DNA from 3 places in the Williamsia sp. Y712 genome. Region 2 is predicted to be linked to each of the others. Evidence: riboswitches for the same ligand, from Rfam matches in the RefSeq annotation. Region 2 holds a riboswitch; each other region holds the start of a gene.
What was found. A riboswitch is a leader RNA that binds a small molecule or an ion and turns the genes downstream of it on or off. The one in region 2 is predicted to bind S-adenosylmethionine.
Positions count from the first base shown of each region.

Region 1: linked by a shared signal. The riboswitch ahead of AC1D75_RS06685 (aminotransferase class V-fold PLP-dependent enzyme) and the one ahead of AC1D75_RS24185 (bifunctional o-acetylhomoserine/o-acetylserine sulfhydrylase) in region 2 are both predicted to bind S-adenosylmethionine.
Region 3: linked by a shared signal. The riboswitch ahead of AC1D75_RS20030 (aminotransferase class V-fold PLP-dependent enzyme) and the one ahead of AC1D75_RS24185 (bifunctional o-acetylhomoserine/o-acetylserine sulfhydrylase) in region 2 are both predicted to bind S-adenosylmethionine.

Region 1 is NZ_JCAIUN010000001.1:1,417,065-1,427,027, forward strand. Features, by position in the region: gene AC1D75_RS06650 (hypothetical protein) at 1-215, shown strand, start outside; gene AC1D75_RS06655 (MerR family transcriptional regulator) at 354-1,094, shown strand; gene AC1D75_RS06660 (FAD-dependent oxidoreductase) at 1,178-2,566, opposite strand; gene AC1D75_RS06665 (Rv0361 family membrane protein) at 2,782-3,285, shown strand; gene AC1D75_RS06670 (rhodanese-like domain-containing protein) at 3,282-3,695, shown strand; gene AC1D75_RS06675 (O-succinylhomoserine sulfhydrylase) at 3,733-4,941, shown strand; gene AC1D75_RS06680 (DedA family protein) at 5,026-5,625, shown strand; SAM riboswitch class IV at 5,693-5,808, shown strand; gene AC1D75_RS06685 (aminotransferase class V-fold PLP-dependent enzyme) at 5,839-6,642, shown strand; gene AC1D75_RS06690 (hypothetical protein) at 6,639-7,142, shown strand; gene alc (allantoicase) at 7,190-8,215, opposite strand; gene AC1D75_RS06700 (MarR family winged helix-turn-helix transcriptional regulator) at 8,353-8,847, shown strand; gene AC1D75_RS06705 (inorganic diphosphatase) at 8,921-9,433, opposite strand; gene dacB (D-alanyl-D-alanine carboxypeptidase/D-alanyl-D-alanine endopeptidase) at 9,611-9,963, shown strand, end outside.
Region 2 is NZ_JCAIUN010000004.1:211,304-221,266, reverse strand. Features, by position in the region: gene AC1D75_RS24205 (bifunctional methylenetetrahydrofolate dehydrogenase/methenyltetrahydrofolate cyclohydrolase) at 1-671, shown strand, start outside; gene AC1D75_RS24200 (DUF3017 domain-containing protein) at 679-1,035, shown strand; gene AC1D75_RS24195 (Hsp70 family protein) at 1,213-2,730, shown strand; gene metX (homoserine O-acetyltransferase MetX) at 2,795-3,964, opposite strand; gene AC1D75_RS24185 (bifunctional o-acetylhomoserine/o-acetylserine sulfhydrylase) at 3,939-5,255, opposite strand; SAM riboswitch class IV at 5,312-5,421, opposite strand; gene AC1D75_RS24180 (cutinase family protein) at 5,671-7,197, shown strand; gene AC1D75_RS24175 (NADP-dependent isocitrate dehydrogenase) at 7,398-8,621, shown strand; gene AC1D75_RS24170 (MFS transporter) at 8,824-9,963, shown strand, end outside.
Region 3 is NZ_JCAIUN010000003.1:161,914-171,876, reverse strand. Features, by position in the region: gene AC1D75_RS20060 (iron-sulfur cluster assembly protein) at 1-98, shown strand, start outside; gene AC1D75_RS20055 (NAD(P)-dependent alcohol dehydrogenase) at 95-1,120, shown strand; gene groL (chaperonin GroEL) at 1,175-2,824, shown strand; gene AC1D75_RS20045 (YbhB/YbcL family Raf kinase inhibitor-like protein) at 2,835-3,371, shown strand; gene AC1D75_RS20040 (alpha/beta fold hydrolase) at 3,457-4,266, shown strand; gene AC1D75_RS20035 (PP2C family protein-serine/threonine phosphatase) at 4,263-5,462, shown strand; gene AC1D75_RS20030 (aminotransferase class V-fold PLP-dependent enzyme) at 5,459-6,658, opposite strand; SAM riboswitch class IV at 6,747-6,859, opposite strand; SAM riboswitch class IV at 7,051-7,168, shown strand; gene solA (N-methyl-L-tryptophan oxidase) at 7,415-8,545, shown strand; gene AC1D75_RS20020 (glutathione S-transferase C-terminal domain-containing protein) at 8,548-9,450, shown strand; gene AC1D75_RS20015 (LLM class flavin-dependent oxidoreductase) at 9,459-9,963, shown strand, end outside.

The sequences.
Region 1 (9,963 bases), on a different contig from region 2:
TCAACGGGGCACAGAAGTTCACCCCGAAGCTCAAGAAGAACGAGACCCTGCGTATCGAGACCAAGTGGTTCGGCTGCTTCCCGAGCTCGATCTCCGGTTACACCATCTCGAGCAACATCGATCCGCTGCAGAACAACATCGGATTCTGGGCGAACATCCAGCGTCGCGACAACACCCCGGACGACGACGTCGCCCCAGTCGCCCCAGCCGCCTAGAAAAATCCGCGCCACCTACCTGCGTTCGCACCGGTTGCAACCGGTGCGAACGCAAGTAAGTGGCGCGGGTTTTTGGTTGAGGGCTTGCGCTTGACGTCGCGTCAACCGGCAGTGTGGTCTTCGACCAAGGAGGTCGACATGGACCACCCGATCGGTGCCATCGCCCGCAGTTCCGGTGTCACATCACGGACGCTGCGGCACTACGAACAGATCGGTTTGTTGAGCCCGTCACGAATCGGGCCCGGCGGACTGCGGTTCTACGACTCCGCTGCGATCGTCCGACTGCAGCGGATTCTGCTGCTGCGCGAGCTCGGACTTCCGCTCACCCGGATCCGCGAGGTGCTCGGTGGTGATCAGTCGGTGCTCGAAGCGCTGATCGAGCATCAGGCCGCGTTGCGTATGCGGCGCGATCAGATCGATCAGCAGATCTCCTCGGTCGGCTACACCATCAGCCAACTCGAGAAGGGACTCGACATCATGCCGACAGACGCCTTTGCCGGATTCGATCACACAGTGCACCGCGAGGAGGTCGAAAAGCGTTGGGGCACGGACGCTTACCGACGATCGGACCGTTGGTACCGCTCGCTGGGTGACAACGAGCGCCAAGACTTCGCTGCCGAACACGACGCCGTTGCCGCCCGTTGGATCGCACTCGTCGAGGCCGGAGCCGACCCGTCCGATGAACCCGCTCAGATCAACGCCCGCCGGCATATCGCCTGGTTACGGAAGAGCGGTGCGCCCGTATCCGGCGAATACCTCCGCGGACTCGGCCAGATGTATGTCGATGATGCGCGATTCGGTGCCCACTACGCGCCCGCGGGCGCTGACCATCGCCGGTACGCCGAATTCGTCAGGGACGCTCTGGTGTTGGCCGAATAAAATCCGCGCCACCTACCTGCGTTCGCACCGGTTGCAACCGGTGCGAACGCAAGTACGTGGCGCGGATTATTGGTTGTGGGGCCTCAGTCCCGATTCACCTTGTGGGGTTCTGAGGCGGCGAACATTTCGTCGCGTTCGACGACCTTGACGCGGTCGCGGCCTTCGGCGGCACCGAGGGCGCGTTCGTGTTCATCGAGGCGGTACCAGCCGTCCCAGGTGGTGAAGGCGACGTTTTTGTTGTCGAGGTATTTGATGATGGCGTCTTCGCCGGGCTCGGCCGGGTCGAGGAGTTTGCCTTCGCCCATGTCGTCGAGCAGGCAGTCGACGGTCTCGTTGGCGTCACCCTTGGTGTGGCCGATCAGGCCGACGGGGCCACGTTTGATCCAGCCGGTGGTGTACATGCCGGTCATGTGAGCACCCTGGTCGAAGATCCGGCCGGCTTCGTTGGGGATGACGCCGGCCTGGTCGTCGAACGGCAGCTGGGGCAGGTTGTCCGACAGATAGCCCACCGCGCGGTAGACCGCACCCAGGTCCCAGTCGGTGAACTTGCCGGTGCCGCGGACGTTGCCGGTGCCGTCGAGTTCGGTGCGTTCGGTCCGCAGTCCGACAACTTTGCCGTCCTCACCGAGGATCTCGGTTGGGGATTCGAAAAAGTGCAGGAACAGTTTGTGCGGACGGCCCTTGGGGTCGCGGATCGCGTACTGCTCGATGATGGTGGCGACCTGATCGGTGATCTTGCTCGATCGCCGGGCGACGGTGGAGCCTTCGTCGTAGTCGATGTCTTCGGGGTTGACGATCACATCGATCGTCGGCGAATGGTCGAGTTCTTTGAGCTCGAGCGGGGTGAACTTGGCCTGGGCCGGTCCGCGGCGTCCGAAAACATGGACCTCGACGGCCTTGTTGGCCTTGAGGCCTTCGTAGACATTGGCCGGGATCTCGGTCGGCAGCAGTTCGTCGCCGGTCTTGGCGAGCACGCGCGCCACGTCCAGTGCGACGTTGCCCACACCGATGACGGCGACCTTCTCCGCTTCCAGCGGCCAGGTGCGGGGGAAGTCTGGGTGTCCGTCGTACCAGGCGACGAACTGGGCGGCGCCGTAGGAACCGTCGAGGTCGATGCCGGGGATCTGCATGGCGCGGTCGTCGGTGGCGCCGGTGGAGAAGATCACCGCGTCGTACATCTGCTGCAGGTCTTCCAGGGCGATGTCGCTGCCGAAGTTGACGTTGCCGATCAACCGGATCTGTGGCTTGTCCAACACTTTGTGCAGGGCGGTGATGATGCCCTTGATCCGGGGATGATCGGGGGCCACGCCATACCGGATCAGCCCGAACGGGGCAGGCATCCGCTCGAACAAATCAATCGAGACACCACGGTCTTTGGCTTTGTCCGACTTCATCAATGCGTCGGCGGCATAGATACCGGCGGGGCCGGCACCGATGATGGCCACGCGAAGCGGGCGGTTCTGATCGCTCATGAGTCGCAGTTGCTTTCTCGTGCGGAGAGTTCAGGCGGGCGTCACCGACGCGGACCTGGGGTGGCTACTTCCTCCCCACGGTAGGCGCTGGACCTGGCCGGAACCAAAAACGTGGGTTTGATGGTCAGTCAAGTAAGGGTTGGCTGACCAAAAATCTTGTTAACCGTCTCACGGTGGTGGCAGGTCGGGCAAATACGAGCGATAAGCTCGCGGCCATGGCAGGAAGCGACTCCGCAGCCGACCGTAAGCGGTCGGGTGGGGGCAAAGAGACAGAACCAGAAGTTTTTGACGACGAGCGACGGACAATCTGGCCGTTCCTTGTGGCCGCCGCGATCATGGTCGTGGTCCTCGGTGCGATCGTCCTCATGCAGGTACTTCGCCCGGCGGAGGATCGGCTGACGGACCAGGCGAAAGTCACCCACACCGTCAACGACTACTACACGGCCCAGAACGCGATCAATTACACGAGCTACCGTGCCGTTTTCTGTACCGCCGAGCTCGAGTCCGCGGACTTCCCGACCCAGGAAGAGTTCACCACCGAGTACCGCGCCGCGCGTGATGCCGAAGGCAAGATCGAGGTCGGCAACATCTCGGAGACCGTCGTCAACGGCGATCGGGCCACGGCCAACGTGCACTGGTTCCGGGAACAGAAGAGCGAAACCACCATCACCCCTATTGTTCTGGTCAAAGAGGACGGCAACTGGAAGGTGTGCGCATGAGCTACGCAGGCGATCTGACCCCCCAGGAGGCATGGAAGATCCTCGACGAGGATCCGACGTCTGTGCTCGTGGACTGTCGGACTCAGGCCGAGTGGAGCTACGTGGGCGTACCGGATCTGTCCGGTATCTCCAAGAAGGCGATCCTCATCGAATGGGTCAGCTTTCCTGATGGTGCCCGCAACGCCGATTTCGTGGGGCAGCTGCGTGAAGCCGGTGTCCAGGACGACCAGCAGGTGGTGTTCCTCTGCCGGTCCGGGCAGCGTTCGATCGGTGCAGCCGAGGCCGCGACCGCCGACGGGGTGGCCAAGGCGTACAACATCCTCGACGGTTTCGAGGGTGCGACCGATCCGGACGGACATCGCGGTGCGGCCGGATGGAAGGCAACCGGCCTCCCGTGGCGACAATCGTGACCCCGGCGAGAAGATTCAAGACAACATATTGCGCACGATGGAGGACGAGTTGAACGCCAAGCTGCCCGAGGGACTTTCGCCCGAGACCCTCGCTGTGCGCGGAGGCCTCATGCGGTCCGGTTTCGACGAGACCTCCGAGGCCATGTACCTGACCTCGGGGTACGTCTATTCGTCCGCAGCTGCGGCCGAGCGGGCTTTCACCGGTGAAGACCAGCGATTCGTCTACTCCCGCTACGGCAACCCGACCGTGGCCATGTTCCAGGAGCGGCTCCGTCAGCTCGAGGGTGCCGAGGCGTGTTTCGCCACGGCCAGTGGCATGGCGGCGGTCTTTGTGGCGCTCGGTGCGCTGCTCAAGGCGGGGGACCGGCTGGTGGCGGCGCGCAGCCTGTTCGGTTCGTGCTTTGTCGTGTGCAACGAGATCCTTCCCCGCTGGGGCATCGAAACCGTCTTTGTCGACGGCGAAGACATCGAACAGTGGGAACAGGCACTGTCGAAGCCGACCGACGCGGTGTTCTTCGAGACCCCGTCGAACCCGATGCAGACCCTGGTCGACGTGGAGCGTGTCTGCGAACTCGCCCACGCCGCCGGTGCACAGGTTGTGCTGGACAACGTCTTTGCGACCCCACTCCTGCAGAGTGGCCTCGAGCTCGGTGCCGACGTGATCGTGTATTCGGGCACCAAACACATCGACGGCCAGGGCCGGGTGATGGGTGGGGCCGTGCTCGGGAGCAAGGAGTACATCGACGGTCCGGTGCAGACCCTGATGCGGCACACCGGTCCGGCGCTGAGCCCCTTCAACGCCTGGACGTTGCTCAAGGGACTCGAGACGATGCGGTTGCGGGTCGACCATTCGACTGCCGCGGCACTGCGAATCGCCGAATTCCTGGAAGCCGATCCGCGGGTGGCGCGGGTGAGATATCCGTTCCTGCAATCACATCCGCAGCATGATCTGGCGAAAAAGCAGATGTCGGGTGGTGGCACCGTGGTGACGTTCGAACTCGCCGACACGGGCGCGGCATCCGGAAAGGCGCGGGCGTTCGAGTTGCTCGACGGTCTGCAGATCGTCGACATCTCGAACAATCTCGGGGACTCGAAGTCGTTGATCACGCACCCGGCCACCACCACCCACCGCGCGATGGGACCCGAGGGCCGGGCCGCGATCGGGTTGTCCGATTCGCTGGTCAGGCTGTCGGTCGGATTAGAAGGTGTGGATGATTTGTTGAAGGATCTGGACAGGGCCCTGTAGGGGAGTCGCACGACTCCACCGAGGTCGTCATCGGAGAAGGAGGGTGGCATCTTTCACTCCCTGGCGGATTGGGTCATCTCGATCGTGCAGTCAACGCCGCCGTGGGCGGTGTACCTCGTGGTCTTCATCGTCATCTACTGCGAGGCGGCCGCGCTCCTGGGCCTGATCATGCCTGGTGAGACGATCCTGCTCGCCGGTGGCGTGGCTGCCGCCGTCGGCGAGACCAACATCGTGTGGCTGATAGTCGGTGCGTGCGTTGCGGCGGTACTCGGTGACTGGACGGGCTATTCCATCGGCCGCAGATCGGGCGGCCGCATCACCGAAACCCGCTTCGGTGGGTGGGTGGGGCAAGAACGCTGGCAAAAGGCCGAGGAACTCATCCGCCACGGCGGGGTCGCCACCGTGATCGGCGCGCGCTGGATTGGATATGTCCGCACGGTCACCCCGTTTGTGGCCGGGATGAGCAAGATGCCCACGCGCCAATACTTGCTCGCGAACGTGTTCGGCGGGGTCGTCTGGGTGACCGCGGTGTGCATCGTCGGATATGCGGTGGGCGAGACGGTCGGGGCGACGCTGATGTTCTATCTGGCAGTTGGTGCCGGAGCGCTCATGCTCACCTACTTCGGCTTTCGCTGGTGGCGACACCGGAGTAGGTCACAAAAGTCCTCTGCCAGCGCGGAATAACATTCACGCCGGGTTAAAGAGGTTCGACATTTGACACGGAAATCAAATGCGCTGCAATGTGGTTATCGGTGATGAGTGTCAGCGTCAAGCCCCGGCTTGCTGGCCGGCAACCCTCCATTCGCGGCGGGGTGCTCCGGGTGACAACCTGGCCGGTGTCTGTTCGGACGGCGGCAAGCGCGGACTCCGGCGGAGTCCTGATCCGAAGGGATGCGGGTGACAAGCTCCTCCACCAGTGATGTCAGGGAAGAAATCGCCCGGTTAGTGAAGGCACGCCCGACCGATCGAGTTCTGTTCGCGTCCGATCTCGCCGAGGCCGTCGCACTGGTCGCCGGTGTAGCACCCGGCGACGTCCTGACACTCGATCTGGACGCCGACCTCGCGGCCACCACCACCGACGGTGCTCACCGTGTGATGCCTGCGCAGGTCGATCTGAGGACCACCCTTGCCGCGGTGGATAGTGAACTCGAACGTCGGCCTGCCGCACTCCTGATCGTCCCCGCAATCGCCGAGGCCACCGGCGAAGTTCTGCCACTGCCCCCACTCGCCGCGATCGCGCATCGACGCGGCGCGCGACTGCTCATCGACGGTAGCGAGCTCGTCACCCGGCGGGCCGTCAACCTCACCAGCCATGGAATCGACTACCTGGTGTTGTCCGGCCGGTCCGTAGCGGGCCCGGCTGTGGTTGTCGGTCGCGGCGACTGGCTCGCCGACTGTGCCGACGCCATCAGTCCCGGTCATTCCCCGGCCAGCGCGTTCGCCGACCTCGGATACGAGTGGGTCGGTCGCCATGAGCAGGCATTGTCGCAGTGGCTCGACGCCGAGGTGGCTCGGATTCCAGGTATCCGCCGGCTCCAGTTGTGGCCCGATGCCCGGGACCGGGTGGGAATCGCCTCGCTGACCGTTGCGGGCCACCCCGACCCCATAGTCATCCGCTGGGGTGCCGGCACCAGCATCGATGAGCTTGCCCGGCAACTGAACTCAATCACCGAGAATGTTTTCGAGCAGGAGAAGTCATGACCGAAACCAGTCGCGCCGCCACCCCACGGACGCGTCCCGAACTGCTGGTTGCCATCGACGGTGACGACCACCCGATCGCCTGGAGCGGGCGCCGTCCGGCCGATGCGCGGAGTTCGGCGGTCCGTCGGATCCGCCAGCCGGACCTGCGGGGCGGCATCAAGGAGCGGGCTGCGTTGCGCGCCGGATGGCAGGACCTCGGCGAGGATCCCGCGGATCTGCTGGTGGCGTTGGAGATCGACGTGGTGATCGCCGAAGATGCGGCCACCGCTCGGGCCGAGCTCCTCCGGCTCGGGGAGTCGCGATTCGGCGACACCGTGCGCTATGTCGGCACCGCCAACGGACTCGTGACGCTGATTGTCGACGTCTACGCCGCCGAGGTCGCCGATGCGGTCATCCTGCGGCCCCTCGACCAGGGACGAACAGGAGATCGGCCCGGCTCGGCGCAACTCATCGCCGATCAGGTGCTGCCCGGACTGCTCGAGCGGGCTGCGGCAGCCTGATCCCGCCCACCACGCCTGCCGTCAGGCGTGGTGAGGGGAACGGTCGATCAGCTCTCGCCGTTTTCCCAGCGGTCGACGATCCGTGCGCGAGCATCCTCGGTCAGCGAGCCGTACAACCGCAGTCTTGCCATGCCGCCGTCGGGGAAGATGTCGAGGCGGGCCTCGGTCATCGGTCGATCGACGTCGATGAGGAACCGGTGACGGGTGTCGGGTTGCAGGGGCGATCGGCCCAAAACGTCGAACCACTCACCGTTTTCGCCGTCTCGGCCACGAATCGTCGCCGACCCCGGCGCATTTCCCAGGAAGTAGCTGGTGTCGAGTTCGGCGAGTCCGATCGTCGATTCACCGGCCAATTTGACCTGGACCCAGTCGTTTCCGTCGTCCCGTCGACGCGAGGTCTCCCAGCCTTCGCCCATCGTGCGGGCCCGGCCGGGCATCAGGAGATTGTTCGGGGAGCCATAGAACATGTTGGAACAGGCGGTGATCATGCCGCCGTTCTCGAGTGCGGCCAGGTCAAAGTGTCCGTAGGACAAGAACTTCGGATCCGGGACGCCGCGACCGTGCACGCGGAATCGCGCCACGCCACCGTCGGGATGGATGGTGAGCCGCACGTGGGTGAAGCGGTCCTTGGAGTCCACCCGGAACGGATTCTGGGTATCGCCGTTGACCTCCACGCGATCGACGATCGTCTGCCACTTCGTGTTTTCCAGCAGCTCCTGGGTGGTCGGAATACCTTCGACCGCAGCAGCTTCCACCGAAATGTACGGCGGGTAGTTGCCGACGAACCAGGACGTGTCGACCACGACGCCGTAGATGATGCCGGGTACGCCCAGGCGCACGATGGCCTGGTCAACGCCTGCTTCACGTCGTCGCCGGGTCTCCCAGCCGTCATAGACCTGACCCTTGTGTCCGAACGTCGCCGGTTGATATTCGGCGGCGGGCGTCTTGATGAGGTTCTCGGCCTCGGCGAAGAGGTCGTCATTGGTCCAGAGGACCGCGCCGCCGAGAGCGCGTAGAGCCAAGTCTGGCATCGAGGTGAAATGGGGGCGCGAGTTCGGCGGGGATGGAGTCACGACTCCCCAGGCTAGTGGCACGGTGGATCGGGTGCGACTCGTCGGCGGTGGGTTCTTGCGTAAGCTCCGCGGCGAGGGCCATACTCTCACGCAACAACTAGTTGCATGTCGAAACTCGTTGAACTTTGAGAAGGATCATGTCGGAGGAGACACCGTCGCGAGACGATCAGATTGCGGATCTCATGGAGGTCCTGGCGAGGCACCTGCGGGTTCGTGACCGTTTGGCGGCAACGCGATGGCGTACCGCGGACGACGCTGTCGAATCTGCGGCCTACCACTGTCTGTTTCGGCTGAATCGGGCGCCGGCACGCTCAGGTGAATTGGCCGAGGCACTGTTCAGTGACCCGTCGACCATCAGTCGTCACGTCGCCCAGCTGGTCAAACTCGGTTATGTGCGGCGCGAGGCCGATCCGCGTGACGGCCGGGCCACCATCCTGGTGGTCACCGAAACCGGTGCGCAGCGGGTCGCCGATTTCCGAACCCGGCGGGCCGAGGAACTCGAGACGATGCTGGCCGATTGGGATGACGGTGACGTGGAGACCCTCACCGAACTGCTCGGGAGATACGTCAGCTCTGCAGAACGCAGCCTCATCGAGGCCAACGAGTCGCCTGCGGACCGCGCCCGGTCCTGAGACCGCCCCACACAAACCGAAAGGGCCCGACATCGCTGATGCGAGTCGGGCCCTTCGGTGTTTGTGTGGACGATCAGCCGCGAGACGGCTCGTTCGCCTCGTGCGGCTGCGAGGCCAGGCGTTCAATCGCTTCCTGCGCGATCTTCTCGGCCTCGGCCTTGCCGGTCCAGCCGCCGGCCGTGACGTCTTTGCCCGGCTCGAGGTCCTTGTAGTGCTCGAAGAAGTGTGCGATCGCCTGGAGTTCGAAGTCGTCGACGTCGCCGATGTCCTGGATGTGGTCCCAGCGGACATCACCGGCAGGCACGGCCAGCAGCTTGTCGTCGCCACCGGCTTCATCGGTCATGCGGAACATGCCGATGATGCGGGCCCGGACGATCACGCCGGGGTAGACGGACTCGGGGAGCAACACCATGGCGTCCAGGGGATCGCCGTCCTCGCCGAGGGTGTTGTCGATGTATCCGTAGTCGGCGGGATAACCCATCGATGTGTACAGGTACCGGTCGAGATAGATCTTTCCCGACTCGTGGTCCACTTCGTACTTGTTGCGTTGTCCCTTGGGGATCTCAATCGTGACGTCGAAGTCCACGTTGTACTCCTCGTGTGTTCTGCCTACCCAAAGTGTTCTCCGGTAGCCGGTCAGCAAATCGACTCAACGATACTGTGGAGACCTGTGCCCGCCGCGCGCGGCAAGAACTTCGACCGGAGGTAATTCGTGCCAGGCAGTTCGCCGAGTCGCAAGGGGCTCCTGTGGACGCTTCTACCGGTGGTTGTGTTGATCGTCGTCGCGGCGATTGTGCTCGTCATCGCGTTGCGTGTGGACGAGAAGCACAACAGTCTGCCTGCGGGTGCCTCCGCGCAGCCGTCGCCGGTGTCGCTTGTCCCGCAGATCAGTCCGGTGGCCACCGATGCGCCACTACCCACGTCGGCCGGGATCGCTGCCGCCCTGACGGAGGTGTTGTCGAACCCGGGTCTGGGTGATCTGTCGGGTGAGGTCTCCGATGCGCTCACCGGGCAGACCCTCTGGTCGCAGACCCCCAACCGCCCCATGGTGCCGGCGTCGACGATCAAGATCCTCACCACGTCGGCCGCCCTGCTGGCGTTGCCGCACGATCAGCG
Region 2 (9,963 bases):
ATCTGCCCGCCGACATCACCACCGAGCAACTCAACGCGGTCATCGACGACCTGAACGCCGATCCGGCCTGCACCGGATACATCGTCCAGCTGCCGCTGCCCAAGCATCTCGACGAGAACGCGGCGCTGGAGCGGATCGACCCCGCCAAGGATGCCGACGGCCTGCATCCGATCAATCTGGGCCGGCTTGTGCTGGACGGCTCGGGGACGTCGTCCGATGCTCCGCTGCCGTGCACCCCGCGTGGCATCCTGCATCTGCTGCGGCGGTACGACGTGCCGATTGCCGGATCCCATGTTGTTGTCGTCGGCCGCGGCGTGACGGTGGGACGTCCGATCGGGCTCTTGTTCACCCGCCGGACCGAGAACGCCACTGTCACGCTGTGTCACACCGGCACCGCGGACCTCGCCGCCGAGGTCTCGCGCGCCGACATCGTGATCGCGGCAGCCGGCGTGGCCGGCCTCATCACCGCCGACATGGTCAAGCCCGGAGCCGCGGTTGTCGATGTCGGTGTCAGTCGAACGGATGCAGGTTTGGTCGGCGACGTGGACCCCGCGGTGTGGGATGTCGCCGGATATGTCTCACCAAACCCCGGTGGTGTCGGACCGCTCACCCGAGCGTTCCTGATGGCCAATGTCGTCGAGCGCGCCGAATCCGCGTTGTCGCGAAGCTGACCCGGATATGAGCAGCAGGTCGGCCGCGGGCGAGGGGGCAGCAACAAGCGCACGGCGTGCGCGCGCCCGTCGCTTTCATCGCGTCCGGCAGTTGCGGACGGTGCTGGTCCAGATACCTTTCATCGCCGTCATGGCGCTGATCGTGGTGGCCGCGATCTTCTTGATCTTCGACCGCTGGCGTCGAGGGACCTTCGTTCTCGGTTCGGCCGCCTTGCTTGCGGCGCTTCTCCGGGCGATATTGCCGACATCACGCGCCGGTCTCCTCGAGGTTCGTGGACGTGTAGCGGACGTGTCGTCGATGGTGGTAGTCGGTGTCGCCATCCTCTGGTTGGCGACCTCGATCGACCCTTTGGGCACAGATTGATTACAATGGTTCCCGTTGCTGTAATTGTCTGTTGACTTTGGTCGTGCCGAAAAGTACTGGCGCGGCCGTAGACAATGGCAGTAGGGGAACTGTCCAACAGCGGCAGTGAATGGATCAGGGGTGTGAAATCGGCATCATCTGGGCCCCAACCGAGCGATAGCGATCGGAATGAGGACCATGAGTACGTCACTGGGTTTGTCCGCAGGCAGTGGAATGATCCACTGTGTCCTGCTGTCGACCGATGACAATGGTCGCCAGAGTTCGATCAACCGCGTCATCGACGTCGACCTCACCGATGGTCTGACCCGCGCGGGCCGCGTGAACTCCGGCATCGATCTGATGTTGGGTACCGCGCAGGACCGCGGGAGCAAGGTCGGGCCGATCGGCGTCGCGTACCGCACCGACGAGCACGCCCGCGAAATCGCTTCTCGTGGCACCGGTGCCAAGCGGCAGATCCAGTTGATCGCCGAAACAGAGGCTGTGGCCCATCAATTGGGTTCCACCGGCGAGATCGGCCGGTTTGCCTCAGTGGTCGTCGTGGACCTCGGCGACACCGGAATGAGCACGTACACACTTGATCCGGCGACTGGACGGGTCAGTGACCTGAGGCGGAGCGAGGCGATTTCGGGCGCCGAGCTCGATGCTCTGCTGATGCAGGAACACGCCACCAATGGTCGCTTGCGCGGACGTCGCAGGTCTACGGTGCTGAGCGCCTGCCGGACCGCAAAAGAAGAACTGTCGGTCAGTGAGTCGACCTCCCTGACCGTCGGTGGCTCGTCGGATGCCGGCACCGTGACCCGATCGGCGTTCGAAGCTCTCATCCGGCCGATGGCGCAGGCGGCGGCGGCAGAGGTCGCCGACTACACGGCGGTCTCCCGTCCGGACGCCGTCGTGCTCATCGGTGGTGTCGCCAACATTCCGCTGGTCCGCGACCTCATCACCGATGAGGTCGGCGTCGAAGCGGTGCTTCCGCACGGCCCGGAATCGGTTGCGGCCACCGGCGCGGCCCGGCTGGCCGCCGCGAGCATCCGGCCTGCCGGACTCGCTTTCATCGGTGGCCGGCGCAGCCGCGACTGGTTGTCGGCGGCGCCGCTTGCCATGTTCGGTGCATTGCTCGCGGGAGCGTTGATGACCGTGTACGCGGTCGGATCGTCGCTCGCAGGCAACCCGTCGACACCGAACAAGGTCCCGGAGCCCCCGGCGTCGCCGTCCGTGATCGCTGAAGCGCCGCCGCAGACAACGACCACGACCACGACCACAACCACGACGACCAACGCGCAGGTGACCTCCACGCCGACGCAGATTCCGACGCGGACCACGTGGGATATGGCACCGCCGGTTGCCGGCGGAAACCCCGAACTCGGCTGGGCGACAACCGAATTGCCGCCACCAACGTCGTCGTCGGATCCGCCGACGAGGACCCTGAGCCCGTCGTTGATCCCGTTCCCGCTGCCGAGCCTCACCTGGCCACCCAAGGTGGGCCCGTCGTCTCCGTCGACTCCACCGCCACCGCCACCGGAATCAACCACGCCTGAACCGACTCCGGAGATCGAACCCGCTCAGCCGCAGGAGGGGGAGGGCGCGGCGCCGTCACAGCCGGCGCTCGTGGCCCCCTCGGGTTCATCGCCGTCTGATGCACCGCAGTCCGGAGATCCGGCGTCGGGTACTGTGCCTACTTCGCAGCCCGCAACCTGACGATGTTCCGGTGCCGCCGCACCTGACCGACTGCCACGTGGGCCGAGCCGGTCAGGTGGAGGTATCAGCCACGCGCGAGGACGAGAGTCTTCTTGAGAAGGTCTGAGATCGCGTCGAATTCGGTCAGGAATCCGTCGTGACCGTTGGCGGAATGCACCACGTGCAATCCATCGACGCAGCCGGGCATGAGTTCGGCCAACTCGATCTGCTGACGCAGAGGATAGAGCCTGTCGGAATCGATGCCACCGACCACCACGGGTACATGGCAGCTCCGCAGGGCGGCTTCGACGCCACCGCGTCCGCGTCCGACGTCGTGGTTGTTGAGCACCTCGGACAGCACCACGTAGCTACCCGGATCAAACCGGCGGACAAGCTTGTCGGCCTGGTGTTCGAGGTAGCTCTGCACCGCGTAACGGCCGCCGTGTAACGGATCTTCTTGTCCCTGAGGGAGATTGGCGAACCTCTGGTCGAGTTCGGGTTCGCTGCGGTAGTACATGTGCGCGATGCGGCGGGCAATGCCAAGACCTGACGTGGGTGTTCGACCACTACCGTGATAGTCGCCGTTCTGCCAGTTGGCATCGGCCTTGATTGCCGCGATCTGTGTTGTCTGCGTACCGATTTGGTCAGCTGATGCGCGAGCGCCGACGGCCAGGATCAAGCCGCTCCGCACTCGCTGCGGGTAGCCGATGACCCATTCCAGAGCGCGGGCGCCACCCATCGAGCCGCCGATGACGGCTGCGACGGAATCGATCTGCAGTGCGTCGAGCAGTGCGACCTCGGCGCGGACCTGATCGAGAACGGTGATGGTGGGGAAACGTGAACCCCACACCTGACCTTCGGAATCCAGTGATGCCGGGCCGGTGGAACCGCCGCATCCGCCGAGGACATTTGCCGAGATGACACACCACTCGTCGGTGTCGACCGCGGCGCCCGGACCGATCAGCCCATCCCACCAACCGGGGGTGGGCTGATCGGGACCGACGGGTCCGGTTGCGTGGGAGTCGCCGGTCAGGGCATGCAGTGCCAGAACAACGTTGTCGCGGGTGGGCGAGAGTGTGCCCCAGCGCTGAAACGCCAGGGTCACATTCTCGATCTGTCCGCCGTTGTCCAGCGAAATCGGGCCGACCGACACACTGGTCAGCTGCCCATCAGGCAGGAATTCCCAGTCCGGATGAGTTCGTGGTGGCGTGTGCGGGTCGATACTCACCTCACTTGGCCGCAGCGAAGCCTGCATCGAGGTCGGCGATGATGTCGACGATGTTCTCGATGCCGACAGCCAACCGGACCAGTCCGGGGGTCACGCCTGCGGCCAGCTGCTCTTCGGCGATCAGCTGGGAGTGGGTGGTCGAGGCGGGATGGATGACCAGCGAGCGCACATCACCGATGTTGGCGACATGGCTGTGCAGGACCAGTGCGTCGACGAACCTCTTGCCTGCGTCCACGCCGCCGGCGATCTCGAAGCCGATGATCGCGCCCTGGCCACGCGGGGCCAATTCCTGGCCTCGCTTGTACCAGCGTGAGGATTCGAGTCCGGCGTATGCCACTGACTCCACCTGCGGGTGCTCCTCCAGGTACTTGGCCACTTTCTGGGCGTTCGACACGTGGCGCTCGATCCGCAGGCTGAGGGTTTCCAGGCCCTGGGCGATGAGGAAGGCGTTGAACGGCGAGATGGCGGCACCGGTATCGCGCAACCACTGCACGCGGGCCTTGAGGGCGTAGGCCGGAGCACCGAGGTCGGCGAAGATCGCACCGTGGTAGCTCGGGTCCGGGGTGGTGAATCCGGGGAACAGGTCCACACCGTCACGCTGGCCGCGCCAGTCGAAGGTGCCACCGTCGACGATCACGCCGCCGATCGCGGTGCCATGTCCACCAAGGTATTTCGTGGCCGAATGCACCACGATGTCGGCGCCGTGCTCCAGCGGGTTGATCAGGTACGGGGTGGCGACGGTGTTGTCGACGATCAGTGGCAGGCCGGCCTCGTGGGCAACGGCGGAGATGCCGGGGAGGTCGAGGATCTCGTTGTTCGGGTTCGAGATGGTCTCACCGAACAGGGCGCGGGTGTTGGGCTGGATGGCCGCGCGCCAGCTGTCGAGGTCTTCCGGGTCATCAACGAAACTGACCTGGATACCGAGCTTGGGAAGCGTGTAGTGGAAGAGGTTGTACGTGCCGCCGTAGAGGCGGGGGCTCGACACCACATGACCGCCGTTTTCGACGATGTTCAGGATCGAATAGGTCTCGGCGGCCTGACCCGACGCGACGAGCAGAGCCGCCACGCCACCTTCGAGGGCTGCGATGCGCTGCTCGACGGCGTCCTGGGTGGGGTTCATGATGCGGGTGTAGATGTTGCCGGGCTCGGCCAGACCGAAGAGGTTGGCGGCGTGCTCGGTGTCGCGGAACGTGTACGACGTTGTCTGGTAGATCGGCAGGGCACGGGCGGAGGTTGCCGAATCCGGGCTCTGGCCAACATGGACCTGCTTGGTTTCAAAGCTCCAGTTGTCGGCCGGATTGACGTCGGTGTCAGACATGTAGGACTTCTCTTTCTTGGTCGTTAGACATCCAATTAGAGGGTCCGACCTTTCGGACCCCGCGCTTGCCGCGGCGAACCGCAACCTGGTCGTCACCCGGAGCACCCCACCGCGGTTGGAGGGTTGCCGGTCAGCTAGCCGGGGCTTGTCGCTGACACTCAGGACCTGGCCAAAAGGATATAACACGCGCTTCCTGTGCAAAAAAGCGTTCAGCGCAGGGAGATTCTGTGATTCGCCATCGTGTAGTCCGCTCTGTACTACGTTCACGCGATTGGTCATTGTCAATACCTGTCGTAACTTCAGTGCATCGCCTTGAATTGCCTGAGGCAGTTAGCAATTCGAAACAACTGGGGCTGCTGTGGGTGTTCAGACGAGGCGTGGTCGTGTTGTTTCGAAACGGACCAATCGGCGCGCGGTGGCGCTTGCCTCCGGTGCTGCGGCGGCGGCGCTGCCGGTGCTCGGTTTCCTCGGGAGCGCTCCGGGGCTCGCCGCCGAGTCAGCGCCGTATGACTGCGGTGACGGCGGAGTGTTCGTGGTGGCCGGCACCGATGATCCGAACCACCTGCACACCCGGGGCCTGGAGACCAGGTACACCGACCAGGGCTACGTGATCAACCGGGTCGACTACCCGGCGACCTTCTGGCCACTCGGTGCGCAGAGTTACGACGCGAATATCGAGACCGGAAAGGCCGCGCTCGCCCGGGACGTGGCGACCTATCAGGCCAACTGCCAGGACAAACCGGTTGTCATCGTCGGTTATTCACAGGGGGCCCGCATCTCCGGTGACGTACTGACCGACATCGCGGCGGGCAAGGCCGGTGGCGTGACCTCGGTCGGAGTGTCGGGTGAGCTCTATTCCGACCCACGGCGACGGGGCACGAACTCCGGTGCCGGAGCCGAGGTCAACCTCATCAATGCGTATCCGGGGGCGATACTCGACGGTTCGCGCGACGGCGACTTCGGCGACATTGCGGTGTACTCGGTCTGTATCGACGGCGACGCGATCTGTGACCTACCCGATCTGCGGCGAGATCCCATCGGGGCGCTGGATGCGCTGGTGGGCTTCTTCGTCAAACACCAGAACTACGGCCCGATCATGGCGGCCGGGCCAGGCGCATCCGTCGGTACCGACGGCGTCACTGTCATCAAAGAGTCCGACGGTGCCGATGTGGTCTTCATCGCCGCCGATCCATCACTGACCATCGTGCTGGCACAGGTCGGGTTACCCAACCTGCTGCGCCCGGTGATCCTCGATTTTCCCTATGCCGAACTGGCGGTCATCCAGCCGATATCACGCGCGATCATGGGATTGCTGCCTGCGCTGCCGCAGCTCGGGCACGGCGCATATCTGACCGATCTGTACGCGATCCGGGACGCGCTGTCCGGTGATCCGACTGCATGGGCCGCGATCTTCGGGAGCGCGGTCAGCATCATCCGGTATCCGGAGAACTTCGTTCGGGACTGGATCGCGGTGATCGACGCCGTCCTCGACCACCGCGACCCGGACCTCGGGTTCATCGCGGCACCGACGGTGCGAGCCATGGCGGTTGCGGCATTCGGTGCGACCACCGAGGGAGGGGCGGGCCTGGACGATCGCACCACGGATATCGCCGATTCCGGCGATTCCGGCGAGGTGCTCGCCGCGCCGACCGTCGATCACGTGCAGACGCCTGTCGCCGCCGTTTCGGTGCCGGGCAGGCACCGGGCGCCGGAAGGCACCCCGTCGGCCGTGCGACCTGCTGATGTGTTCGCCGACGCCCCGGTGTGGAGCGGTCCGGCAACCTCGCAGCCGGACCTGGGTGTCGATGACGGCGGCCACGACGCCGCCGATTCCGCGGCAGATCAGGAGCCGGCTGTTTCGGCGCAACCGGTGTCCCAAGAGCCTGCCGCGTCCGATACAACGCTCGTTGACCTGTCCGCGGATCTCGCTTCCGCCCCGTGAGCCGGTCTCTGCGCCGACCCCCATGACCCGCCGGTGATGGGTATGCTGGCAAGCAGTACGCCCGTTATATTTGCATGTGCTCGGTGAGCGAGATACCTGCCCGCCGGACTAGGTTGAACATGTTTGGGTGCAGGCGCGCGCCGGCGCACGAGGCGGCGCCCGAAGCAGGGCCCACATCGTCGAGGAGGACGCGTAGCCATATGGGCAAGATCAAGGTCGAAGGAACGGTCGTAGAACTGGACGGCGACGAGATGACCCGCATCATCTGGCAGTTCATCAAAGAGAAGCTGATCCACCCCTACCTCGATCTGAACCTGGAGTATTACGACCTCGGCATCGAGGAACGTGACCGTACCGACGACCAGGTCACCATCGATTCGGCGTACGCCATCCTCGAACACGGTGTCGGCGTCAAGTGCGCCACCATCACCCCCGACGAAGCCCGGGTCGAAGAGTTCGGCCTGAAGAAGATGTGGCGCTCACCCAACGGCACCATTCGAAACATACTGGGCGGCACGATCTTCCGTGCTCCGATCATCATCTCCAACGTCCCGCGACTGGTACCGGGGTGGACCAAGCCGGTCATCGTCGGTCGCCACGCGTTCGGTGACCAGTACCGCGCGACCGATTTCAAGGTTGCCACCGCGGGCAAGGTCACCATCACGTTCACCCCGGACGACGGCTCCGCGCCGATCGAGCACGAGATCGTTCAGATGCCCGAAGAGGGTGGCGTCGTGATGGGAATGTACAACTTCAACAAGTCCATCGAAGACTTCGCGCGGGCATCGCTGAACTACGGTCTGCAGCGCAACTACCCGGTGTACCTGTCGACCAAGAACACCATCCTCAAGGCCTATGACGGAGCGTTCAAAGACATCTTCCAGCATGTCTTCGACACCGAGTTCAAGGCTGAATTCGACGCTGCCGGAATCCATTACGAGCACCGACTCATCGACGACATGGTGGCCTCCAGCCTCAAGTGGGAGGGTGGATATGTCTGGGCCTGCAAGAACTACGACGGCGATGTGCAGTCGGACACCGTGGCCCAGGGATACGGTTCGTTGGGCCTGATGACCTCTGTCCTGATGACACCGGATGGCAGCGTCTGCGAGGCGGAGGCCGCGCACGGCACCGTCACCCGGCACTTCCGTCAGCACCAGCAGGGCAAGCCGACCTCGACCAACCCGATCGCGTCGATCTTCGCGTGGACCCGCGGTCTCGATCATCGTGGCAAGCTCGACAACACCCCTGAGGTGCGTGAGTTCGCCCAGAAACTCGAGGACGTTGTCATCGAGACGGTCGAGAGCGGCAAGATGACCAAGGATCTCGCGCTCTTGGTCGGCGGCGACCAGGCGTACCAGACCACCGAGGAATTCCTTGGGGCACTTGATGAGAACCTCGAGGCGGCCATCAAGGCCGGCTGACCGGCCGAAAATCGCATCGGAATCCGCGGCGGACGTCGTTGGCGGATTGTCGTCCTGTGGGTCAATTCACGTCCGATCCCGGAATGACTCGTGACCTCTGCCGGTTGACACCGTAGCTACGCCGGTTGAAGAACCGCCAGCAGTATCGCCGTTGCCCCCGATCACCCCCGATCACCCCCGATCGTCTTCGAGAGGTTCGAACATGTCCGCAGTCAGCACCGTCGCCCCCGAATCCTCGGGGGTGGTGCGGAACAGTAGACGGACCGCCATTCTGGCGTTGTCGCTCGGCGCGTTCGGCATCGGTACCACCGAGTTCGTCGCGATGGGGCTGCTGCCGGACATCGCCGATTCACTGGGAACCAGTGAACCGACGGCCGCGCACGTGATCTCCGCCTACGCGCTCGGTGTTGTGGTGGGCGCTCCTACAATTGCGGCACTGACCGCGCGAATGTCACGACGCACCTTGCTGATTGCGCTGATGGTCGCCTTCACCGTCGGCAATGTCGCCACCGTGTTCGCCCAGAACTACGGCATGTTGATGCTCGCCCGCTTCGTCGCCGGACTGCCCCACGGCGCCTACTTCGGTGTTGCAGCCCTCGTGGCCGCCCATCTGGCGGGTCGTGAGTCCCGGGCAAAGGCAGTGGGCCAGGTGATGATCGGACTGAGCGTTGCCAACGTTGTCGGAGTGCCTGCGGCGACATGGCTCGGTGGCGCGCTCGGCTGGCGGGCCGCGTTTGTGGTGGTGGCCGTGATCGGCTTGTTGACGATCGGGGCTCTGTTCAGATTCCTGCCGGCACTGTCGGACATGAAGATCACCAATCCGATGACCGAACTCGGCGCTCTGAAACGGCCGCAGGTGTGGTTCGCGCTCCTCATCGGCATCGTCGGATTCGGCGGGATGTTCGCGTTCTACACCTACATCAGCACCACGCTGACCAGTGTGTCGGGCGTCTCCGAATCCCTCGTCCCGTTTGCCCTGATGCTCTTCGGTCTGGGCATGGTGGCAGGCAACATCCTCGGTGGTGTGCTTGCCGATCGTGGTGTGGTCAAGGCGATACTCATCAGTCTGGTCTCCATCGTGATCGCACTGACCGGGTTTGCCCTGCTGGCCAGTAATCCGTGGGCCGCGCTGATCCTGACCTTCTTCATCGGATTGACCGGCGTTGCGCTGACCCCGGCGCTGCAGATCCGGCTGATGGATGTCGCCGAGGACGCGCAGACCCTGGCCGCGGCGTTGAACCACTCGGCACTGAACATCGCCAATGCTGGTGGTGCGTGGATGGGCGGGCTGGTGATCGCGGCCGGATACGGATACCGGGCACCGTCGGTGCTCGGTGCCGGG
Region 3 (9,963 bases), on a different contig from region 2:
CCCGCTACGGCGACGACATCACCCCCGGAACCGGCAGCAGCGTAGGTGAATCGGCGGGCACCGACCTGGGGATGCCAACGATGAGGAGCGAGTCATGAAAGCGGTGCAACTGTCGGCCTATGACACCAAACCCGAGCTGGTGGACGTCCCCGACCCCCATGCCGGCGGCGCCCTCGATGTGGTGGTGAAGATCGGTGGTGCCGGTGTCTGTCGCACCGATCTGCACATCATCGAAGGGCAGTGGGAACAGAAGTCCGGTGTCACATTGCCGTACACGATCGGACACGAAAACGCCGGCTGGGTACAGGAAGTTGGTAGTGCGGTCACTTCGGTCAAGCCCGGCGATCCGGTGATCCTGCATCCGCTGGCAACGTGTGGTTTGTGCCGGGCCTGCCGTGCCGGCGACGATGTACATTGCAGCGCTTCGGCTTTCCCGGGTATCGACAGCGACGGCGGGTACGCCGAATACCTCAAGACCAATGCCCGTGCCGTGGTCAAACTCGATCCGTCATTACAGCCCGCCGATGTCGCGGCCCTGGCCGACGCCGGCCTCACCGCCTACCACGCGGTGGCCAAGGCGGCCCGGTTCCTTCGTCCCGGCGACACCGCGGTGGTGATCGGCGCGGGTGGTCTCGGCCATATCGGGGTCCAGGTGCTCGCGGCACTGTCAGCGGCCCGGATGATCGTGGTGGACCGGTCCGAGCCGGCGCTGGCGCTGGCCGCCGAACTGGGTGCCCATCACACGGTCGTTGCGGACGGCACCCAGGTGCAGCAAGTTCTCGACCTGACAGACGGGAACGGCGCCGAGGCCGTCATCGATTTTGTCGGTGAAGGTGGCGCCATCGAAGACGGTGTCGGGATGTTGCGCCGGGCAGGCAACTACTACGTGATCGGATACGGCGGCACCCTGTCGATTCCGACGATCGACATCATCTCCACCGAGATCAATTTCATCGGAAACCTGGTCGGCTCCTACAACGACCTGGTCGAATTGATGGTCCTTGCGGCGCAGGGCAAGGTGTCGCTGCACACCAGCACCTATCCGCTGGCCGACTTCGCCACCGCGCTGTCCGATCTCGACGCCGGGAACGTCCGGGGGCGGGCCATCCTCATTCCTTAGATCTCCTACACCACATAGCTTTTCAATTCGTCTACACATGAAGGTGCGTGCACAATGGCAAAGGATCTGCGCTTCGGTTCGGACGCTCGGGCTCGGTTGGAGATGGGGGTCAATGCGCTTGCCGATGCGGTCAAGGTGACCCTCGGACCCAAGGGCCGCAACGCGGTACTCGAAAAACTCACCGGTCCACCGACCATCACCAATGACGGTGTCACCATCGCCAAGGAGATCCAGCTCCGCGACCCGTACGCCAACATGGGAGCACAGCTGGTCAAAGAGGTTGCCACCAAGACCAACGGGGTGGCAGGCGACGGCACCACCACCGCAACGGTTCTCGCCCAGGCGATGGTGCGCGAAGGTCTCCGGGCCGTCGACAACGGCGCAAACCCGATGCAACTCAAGCGCGGTATCGAAAAGGCGGTGGACGCGGTTGTCGCTCTGCTGCAACAACGTTCCCGTGAGGTGACCGGCGAAGAACAGCTCCGGCATGTGGCGATGCTCTCGGCCAACAACGACCCCGACATCGGCGACGTGATCGCCACGGCCATGACCCACGTGGGTGTGGGCGGTGTGGTCAGCGTCGAGGAATGGCCGCAGTTCGGACTGGGGCTGTCGTTTGTGGACGGTGTCGAGTTCGACCACGGTTACATCTCCCCCTACTTCGTCACCGACAAAGACCGGATGGAGTCACAGCTCGACGACGCCTACGTGTTGCTCACCAATCAGAAGATCACCACGGTGCAGACCCTGATGCCGGTGCTCGAGCAGGTGCAGCGCAGCAAGCGGCCGCTGTTGATCCTCTGCGAGAACATGGACGGCCCCGCGCTGTCGATGCTCATCACCAACAACATGCATGACACGTTCCGTTCGGTGGTGGTGCGGGCTCCCGGCTTCGGTCATCGGCGCGTTGCCGAATTGGAGGACTTCGCAGCAATTTTGGGTGGCCGGGTCGTCAGCGCCGACTCCGGCCTCTCCCTCGCCGACGTACGTCTCGAACACCTCGGCCGGGCAAAGAAGGTCACCGTCACCGAGTTGTCGACAACCATGGTCGACGGCGGTGGTGACGTGGCGGAAGTCCGGGCCCGCATCCATCAACTCGAACAAGAGCTGGCGCGAACCGAGAACGAGCACGACCAGGACAACCTGCAACTGCGCATCGCCAGGCTGTCCGGCCGGGTGGCGATGATCCACGTCGGCGCAGCCACCGGCGTCGAACTCAAAGAGAAGCAGCACCGCGTCGAGGACTCCCTGTCGGCAACCCGGGCCGCAATGGAGGAAGGCATCGTCGCAGGCGGCGGCACCGCGCTGATCCAGGCACAGGCGACGCTCGATCTCCTCGAACTCACCGGCGACGCCGCCGAGGGCCGTGAGATCGTCCGTCGCGCAGTGGAAGAACCGCTGCGCTGGATCTCGATCAACGCCGGTTACGACGGTGACGAGGCCGTGCAACGGGTCGCCGACCTTCCGGAAGGGCACGGGTTCAACGCGGTCACCGACACCTACGGCGACATGTTCACCGCCGGGATCATCGACCCGCTGAAGGTGACCCGCTCGGCGTTGCAGAGTGCCGCCTCGATCGCGGCGCTGCTCCTTACCACCGAGACCCTGGTCGTCGAGGAGGTGATCCAGAATCCCGGCGCCATCATCGCTCCCGGATTCGGTGACCTCGCCGAAGGCATGGTCCGACCGTCGAACATCTACTGAACACCGCACCATGACCACCGACTTTGTCGCACCGTCGCCGACGATGCGAGCCCGGCCACGCCTGGTGTTGCGCTCGCCCGAGGTCACCGACGGCGGACGGTTGCGGACCGCACAACGCAGTGGACTACTCGGCGGCGGCGGGCTCGATGTGTCACCGTCGTTGCAGTGGTCGGGCGCACCGATCGGAACGCTCTCCTACGCGGTGACAGCCACCGACTCGCGCGGCCGGTGCCATTGGGCGGTCGCCGATGTCAGTGGTGGGGTGACCGCACTGGTGGTCGACGCCGGCAATGGAACCGGCGAGCGATTACCCAGTCTGGCAAAGCAATTGCGTAACGATTTCGGGATCGTACGGTATGTCGGTCCGTCGCCGGCCCCGCCCGGCCTGCCGGGACGGTTCACATTCACCGTCCATGCGGTGGACATCGGCCGGCTGCCACTCGGCGTCCTCGCCGGATCTGTTCAGCTGCACGAGGCGCTCCACATTCACAGCCTCGGCCGCGCGACATTGACCGCAGCCCACGGATGGACGCCGCCCGCCCACTGACTGCGACGAACCCTACTGACCGGCCCGAACATGCTTCGGCACGGCCCGCCCGCAGGAACACACATCAGGTGCGAAGATGAAGCACGTGAATGTGCGCGCGAAGAACAACGTCAAGATCCTCGGGCGCGAAGACGGGCCGACGATCATGTTGGCCCACGGATTCGGATGCGACCAGAACCTCTGGCATCGGGTGACCAAGCGGTTGGTCGACGACCATCGGGTGGTGCTGTTCGATCACGTCGGCGCAGGCGCCTCCGATCCGGCCGCGTGGGACGCCGAGCGGTATTCGAACCTCGAGACCTATGCGCAGGATGTGCTCGACATCGTCGTCGAACTCGATCTGCACGACGTGGTGTTCGTTGGTCACTCGGTCGCCTCGATGATCGGCGCCGTCGCCGTGGCCAAAGAACCCGACCGGTTCGCCAAGCTGGTATTGCTGACCCCGTCGCCGCGCTATGTCGACGACGAATCCGATGGATATCGGGGTGGCTTCACGCGTGGTGACATCGACGAACTGCTCGAGTCTCTCGAGAGCAACTACCTCGGTTGGTCGGCGTCGATGGCGCCGAACATCGCGGGTAACCCGGAGCGACCGGCGCTCGGCGACGAGTTGACCGAATCCTTCTGTCGAACCGACCCCGAGAAGGCGCTGGTGTTCGCCCGCGCCACCTTCCTGTCCGACAACCGCACCGATCTCGCGCGTGTCACCGTGCCAACCCTCGTGATCGAGTGTGCGCGAGACTCACTGGCACCCCGCCACGTGGGCGCATATGTGCACAGCCAGATCGGGGGCAGCGAACTCGTCACCCTCGACGCGAGCGGACACTGCCCCCAGCTCAGCGACCCCGTGCCCACCACAGAGGCCATCGTGGCCTTCGTGGGTGGCCGTCGATGAGCAAGGACCACGGCGATATCAGGTCACCGGACGTACTCGATGAGAGTCTGGAAGACCTGTACGAGAACGCACCGTGCGGGTATCTGTCGACGTGGCCGGACGGGCGCATCGCAAAGGTCAACACCACTCTGGCGGTGTGGCTCGGATACGACCGAACGTCATTGCTGGACAGGCCTTTCAGCGATCTGCTCACCGCAGGCGGGCGCATACACTACGAAACCCACTTCGCACCGCTACTGCAGCTGGTAGGGGTGCTGAGCGGAATCACCGTCGACCTCGTCGCGGCCGACGGCCGACGACTGCCCGTATTCGTCACCGCGAACGTCAAGATCGGTACCGATGGCACCGCCGTGCTCATCCGCATCACCGTGCAGGACGCACGTGATCGACGCGCGTACGAGAAACAGTTGCTCGCCGCACGGCGCCATGCCGAAGAAGAACGTGCGCGCGTACAACTGCTCGCCTCGACCCTTCAGCGCTCACTGCTTCCACCGTCGTTGCGACCTCCCGACGGCATGGAGGCAGCAGCCCACTACAACGCTGCATCGATCAACGATGTCGGCGGCGACTTCTACGACCTGTTCGCCCTGTCAGAGCACAAGTGGGGGTTCTTCCTCGGCGACGTGTGCGGAAAAGGGGCCACCGCAGCGGCGGTGACGTCGCTGACCCGTTACACGCTGCGCGCTGCAGCGGTGTACGACGACGATCCGATTGCGGTGTTGCACAACCTCGATGCCGTGCTGCATTCGAACTATCACGGCGACGAACCTCGTTTCTGCACAGTGATCTTCGGCGTCCTCACCCGCGCCGACAACGGATTCGACGTACACCTCGCGAGCGGGGGCCATCCGCCCGCGCTGTTGCTCACCGCCGCAGGCCGAGCGCAGTACGTGAGTACCGAGGGCGGCCAACTCGTCGGCATCCTGCGCGCTCCCAGATTTGTCTCTACCCGGATTCACCTCGACGCCGGCGACACCCTCGTGCTCTACACCGACGGGCTCACCGAGGCGCGGATCGGGCCGGGTCCCGAGCGGTACGACGACAACGGTGCGCTGCTCGAGTTCGCGGCGGCACACACCCCGACGTCCGCAGGCCAGATCATCGAGGACTTGCGAGAGTTGCTCGACGGTTTCGGTGCCGGCCTCGAAGACGACACCGCGCTCATGGCACTGAGCGTCCCCCACCCCGGGGTTTAGAGCGTGCGGAGGGCGGCGAGGAGCAGGTCGACGTCCTCGGAGCTCGAACCGAGGCCGAGGCTGGCGCGCACAGCCCCTGAGCCGTGGCCCAGACGGTCCAGAAGCGGATGGGCGCAGAATCGTCCGTCGCGCACCCCGATGCCGTGTTCGGCCGACAGATGGGCTGCCACCTCGGCGGCCCGATGCCCGTCGACGACAAAGCTGACCACACCAACGGCATCGGTGCTGTCGGTGAAGATCTTCAGGGCATGCACGCCCGGGATCTCGGCCAGACCATCGCGCAACCGGTCGGTCAGTGATGTTTCATGGGAAACAACGGCCTCCCCAAGGGATTCGATTTCGACGCAGGCCGCCGCGAGCGCAGCCGCACCCAAGACGTTGGGCGAACCACCTTCATGACGGGCGGGCGCGGGCGCCCACTTCACGTCCTGCTCGGTGACGTTGAGCACCGCACCACCACCGGCGAGATACGGGTCGGCGGCATCAAGCCAATCCCTCAGTCCAACAAGCACTCCGGCCCCGAAGGGCGCGTAGGTCTTGTGTCCCGAGAATGCCAGGTAGTCGATGCCGCAGGCAGTGATGTCCACCCTGCGGTGCGGAACCAACTGCGCGCCGTCGACAGCGATCCGAGCACCGTTGCGGTGCGCAAGATCTGCCAGTTCACTGACCGGCAAGATCTCACCGGTGACGTTCGACGCACCGGTGACCGCCAGCAACACCGCACCGGTCTCTTTGAGTGCGGTCTCCACACGGACGATCGTCGCGGCCAGCGTATTCGCAGCACGGACGACGTGAACATCACTCCACGGCAACAGATTTGAATGATGTTCCAGATCGAGGACGACGACTTTTCCCGGCACGCAGCGAGCCAGGAGGTTCAGCGAATCGGTGGTGTTCCGCGTGAAGATCAGGCAGTGCTGCTCGCCGGCACCGACAAAGTCAGCGACCTGCGCTCGGGCGGTCTCGTACGCCCGCGTCGTCACCTGCGATGCGTAGCCCGCGCCCCGGTGCACACTCGAGTAGGTCGGTAGTAGTCGCGTTATCGCATCGACCACGCTGCACAATGCCGGCGCACTCGCCGCGTAGTCGAAGTTGACGTACCGCGTGGTCGAGCCATCCCTCAGTGGGGCCTGGGTGTCCGAACCCTCTATCGCTGCAAGAGCATTCAGGTTTCGGTTCAGTGTTGCAGTGCTCATATCTCACACCAGCTTCCGGTGTCAGGGATCCCGCACGCACCAAGTTTCGAACCTGCCGATGGAGCAGTTCGGAACTCGGACGGTGGGAGGTCCGCGCTTGCCTGTTCGGGTTCGAACAGGCCAGGTCTTCACCCGGAGCACCCCGCCGCGATGGAGGGTTGCTGACCAGCAAGCCGGGGCTATGCGCTGGTACTCGTGACCGACGACGACGCTAACAGACTTCTTCGGCGTCGTCCATACCCATGTGCTTTAACTTCTCGGCGATCGAAACTCCGCGCATCCATCGGATTTGGGCAGCAGCGTGCGTATGGTTCTGTCCAACAGTTGAAATCCCCTGGCCCGGACACGCACATACGGTGCCCGGATTCGCCTGGTGGACAACAACTGCCCTGTGTCAACGAGTATCAGCGCCAAGTTCCAGCTTGCTGGTCGGCAACCCTCCACCGCGGCGGGGTGCCCTGGATGAAAGACACGGTCCCAGCCTTCACCGGCATGGGACAAGCGCGGGTTTCACGCAAGCGAGCCCGAAGAGATTCCCGGGAGCTTGATGACCTTGTTCAACGCACCACGCGGTCGAATCCTGAGCATCTGCCGGGCCCATTGCATGTGCAGCAGTTTCAGATGTTTCAGGTCGTCGAAACCGGCACTGCGGAAGTGTTTTTCACCAATCCTCGAAGCGAGGACACCAGGGCCCCTGTTGGCGTCGATACCAACAATCGAGGGGCTCACCGAACACAACAGAATCGAGGTCACGATATGAGTTCCGTCAAGGTCGACACCGTGGTTGTCGGTGGTGGCGCGATAGGTTCGGCCGCCGCCTGGCAACTGGCGCGCCGGGGTGTCGAGACCGTGCTGCTCGAACGATTCACCCCCGGCCACACCAACGGCGCCTCACATGGCGCCTCCCGCATCTTCCGCACCTCCTACGCCGAGCGCACCTACGTCGCGCTCGCGAGGGAAGCGGAAGGACTCTGGGCCGACCTCGAAGCCGAGTCCGGGACGCAACTGCTCACCGTCACCGGCGGCGTCGATCAGGGATGGACTCCGTACCTGTCCCAGATCGCAGATACCCTCGCCGACCTCGGACTCGTCCATCATTGGCTCGAGCCCGACGAGGCCTCGCAGCGCTGGCCCGGAATCAGATTCGACGGCCGCGCGTTGTACTACCCCAACAGCGGGCGACTACATGCAGACAACGCTGTCAGCGCACTACAACGCGGCGCAGCAGCTCTCGGTGCAGAGGTTCGACACGAATCGCAGGTGATCTCGATCGACGTCACAGACGAGAACTCGGTCACCGTGCGCACCGATGACCAGGAGTACGTGGCCCGACGTGTGGTGGTGGCGGCAGGCGCCTGGGCGACGAAGCTGTTGTCGGGCATCGCAGCGCTGCCACAGATCACCGTCACCCAAGAGCAACCCGCACACTTCGTACCGCGTGACCAGGACGCCGAATGGCCCAGCTTCGGGATCTTGCATGACCCGGACGGACCGAACGCGCCCGAATTCGGTGGTGTGTACGGCTTGTCTTCGGGTGCCGAAGGCATCAAGGTCGGCTTCCATGGAACCGGACCCGTCGTCGACCCCGACCACCGCGATTTCACGGCGGAACCACGGCAGCTCAAGGCCCTGCAGGAGTACGTCCGTCATTGGGTGCCCGGCGTCGATGCCGACGAACTGACCCCGATCAGCTGCACGTACGCGACCACGCCCGACTCCAACTTCGTCATCGACCGCCGCGGTCCGGTTGCGGTCGCCGCCGGATTCTCCGGACACGGCTTCAAGTTCGTGCCCGCCATCGGCCGCCTCCTCGCCGACCTCACCGCCGACAAAGATGCCCCCGAGTTGTTCTCATTCCGTTCCCACTCCGCAGAAAAGGTTGTCTAGCCATGTCGAACTTCGCCAGCCCAGCCGATACCGAGACTTACGGCGAGTACACGATCACTCGCGAACCGGACGACACCCGACCGGTGTATCGATTCGCCGGACGTATCAGCGGCGACGGATCCACGCCGTACCCGGCTGTCTCTGATCGCTATCACGTCTATTCCGGCTGGTTCTGCCCGTGGGCTCAGCGGGTCACGCTGGTCATCGAGCTGGCCCGCCTCACCGATGCGATCAGTGTCAGCTACGTCGACGGTGCCCGCGATGCCCGCGGGTGGGCATTCCGCGAAACCCACGGCCCCGACCCGGTGAACGGCTTCACCCTGTTACGCGATGCCTACGACGCCACCGAACCTGGCTTCGATGGCCACGTGTCGGTCCCCACCCTGTGGGATCGCGAGACGAAGCAGGTGGTGAGCAACACGTTCGACACGCTCGACGCCGATCTCGCGACGCAGTATCGCCGTCAGGTCACCGGCGAGTTCGACCTCTACCCAGAGGACCTGCGCCCGCAGATCGACGAGTTGGAAGCCTGGTTGCGAGCTACGGTCAACAGCACCGCACACGTGGCGACCGGAACCGGTTCGGCCGCGCAGGAAGCCGCGACCACTGTGTATCAGGCATATTCAGAACTCGACAGCCGCCTCGCGGGGAGTCGATACCTCTTGGGCGACAACGTGACTCTGGCCGACGTCCGGCTCTGGGTGACGCTTGTTCGGCACGATGCTGCGGCGGCCAGGGCCGGTACCCGGCGTCTTGCCGACTTCCCGAATCTGTGGCGCTATGCCCGAGACCTGTACTCATTGGACGCATTTCGCGCCACCACCGATTTCGCGTCGTTCGGGGGTTCGGACGCCGTAGCCGGTGAATGGCAGTCGCCGATCACGTCGTCCGCAGCAGCTCACTAGGAGTTCCCATGGCCCCGCCCATCCCCCTGTCGGTTCTCGACCTTCTGCCCCGTTCCAGCGGGTCGGACAACACCACCGCAATACGCAACGCCATCGACCTGGTCCAGCGCGCCGAACAATTCGGATACGCCCGCTACTGGTTTGCCGAACACCACACGAATCCGGGGGTCATCGGTTCGTCGCCCGCTATCGAGATCGCACTGATCGCAGGGTCCACCTCGACCATCCGGTTGGGTTCGGCCGGAGTGCAATTCGGCCATCGGACGCCGCTGGCGACGGTCGAGGAGTTCGGTCTGATCAACACCCTGTACCCGGGTCGCCTCGACCTCGGTATCGGACGATCCATATCTCGCCCCGCCCCGGAAACGACAACGGGATCGGAATCGGTGACCGAAGTCGCGGCAAAGAATTATCTGTCGGCTCGCGGCGGCGGCGCCCACACCGAAGACACGTACACACCCAATGGTCTACTCCTGCCGAAGATCTACAACATCGCCGGCGCGTTTGCGAGTA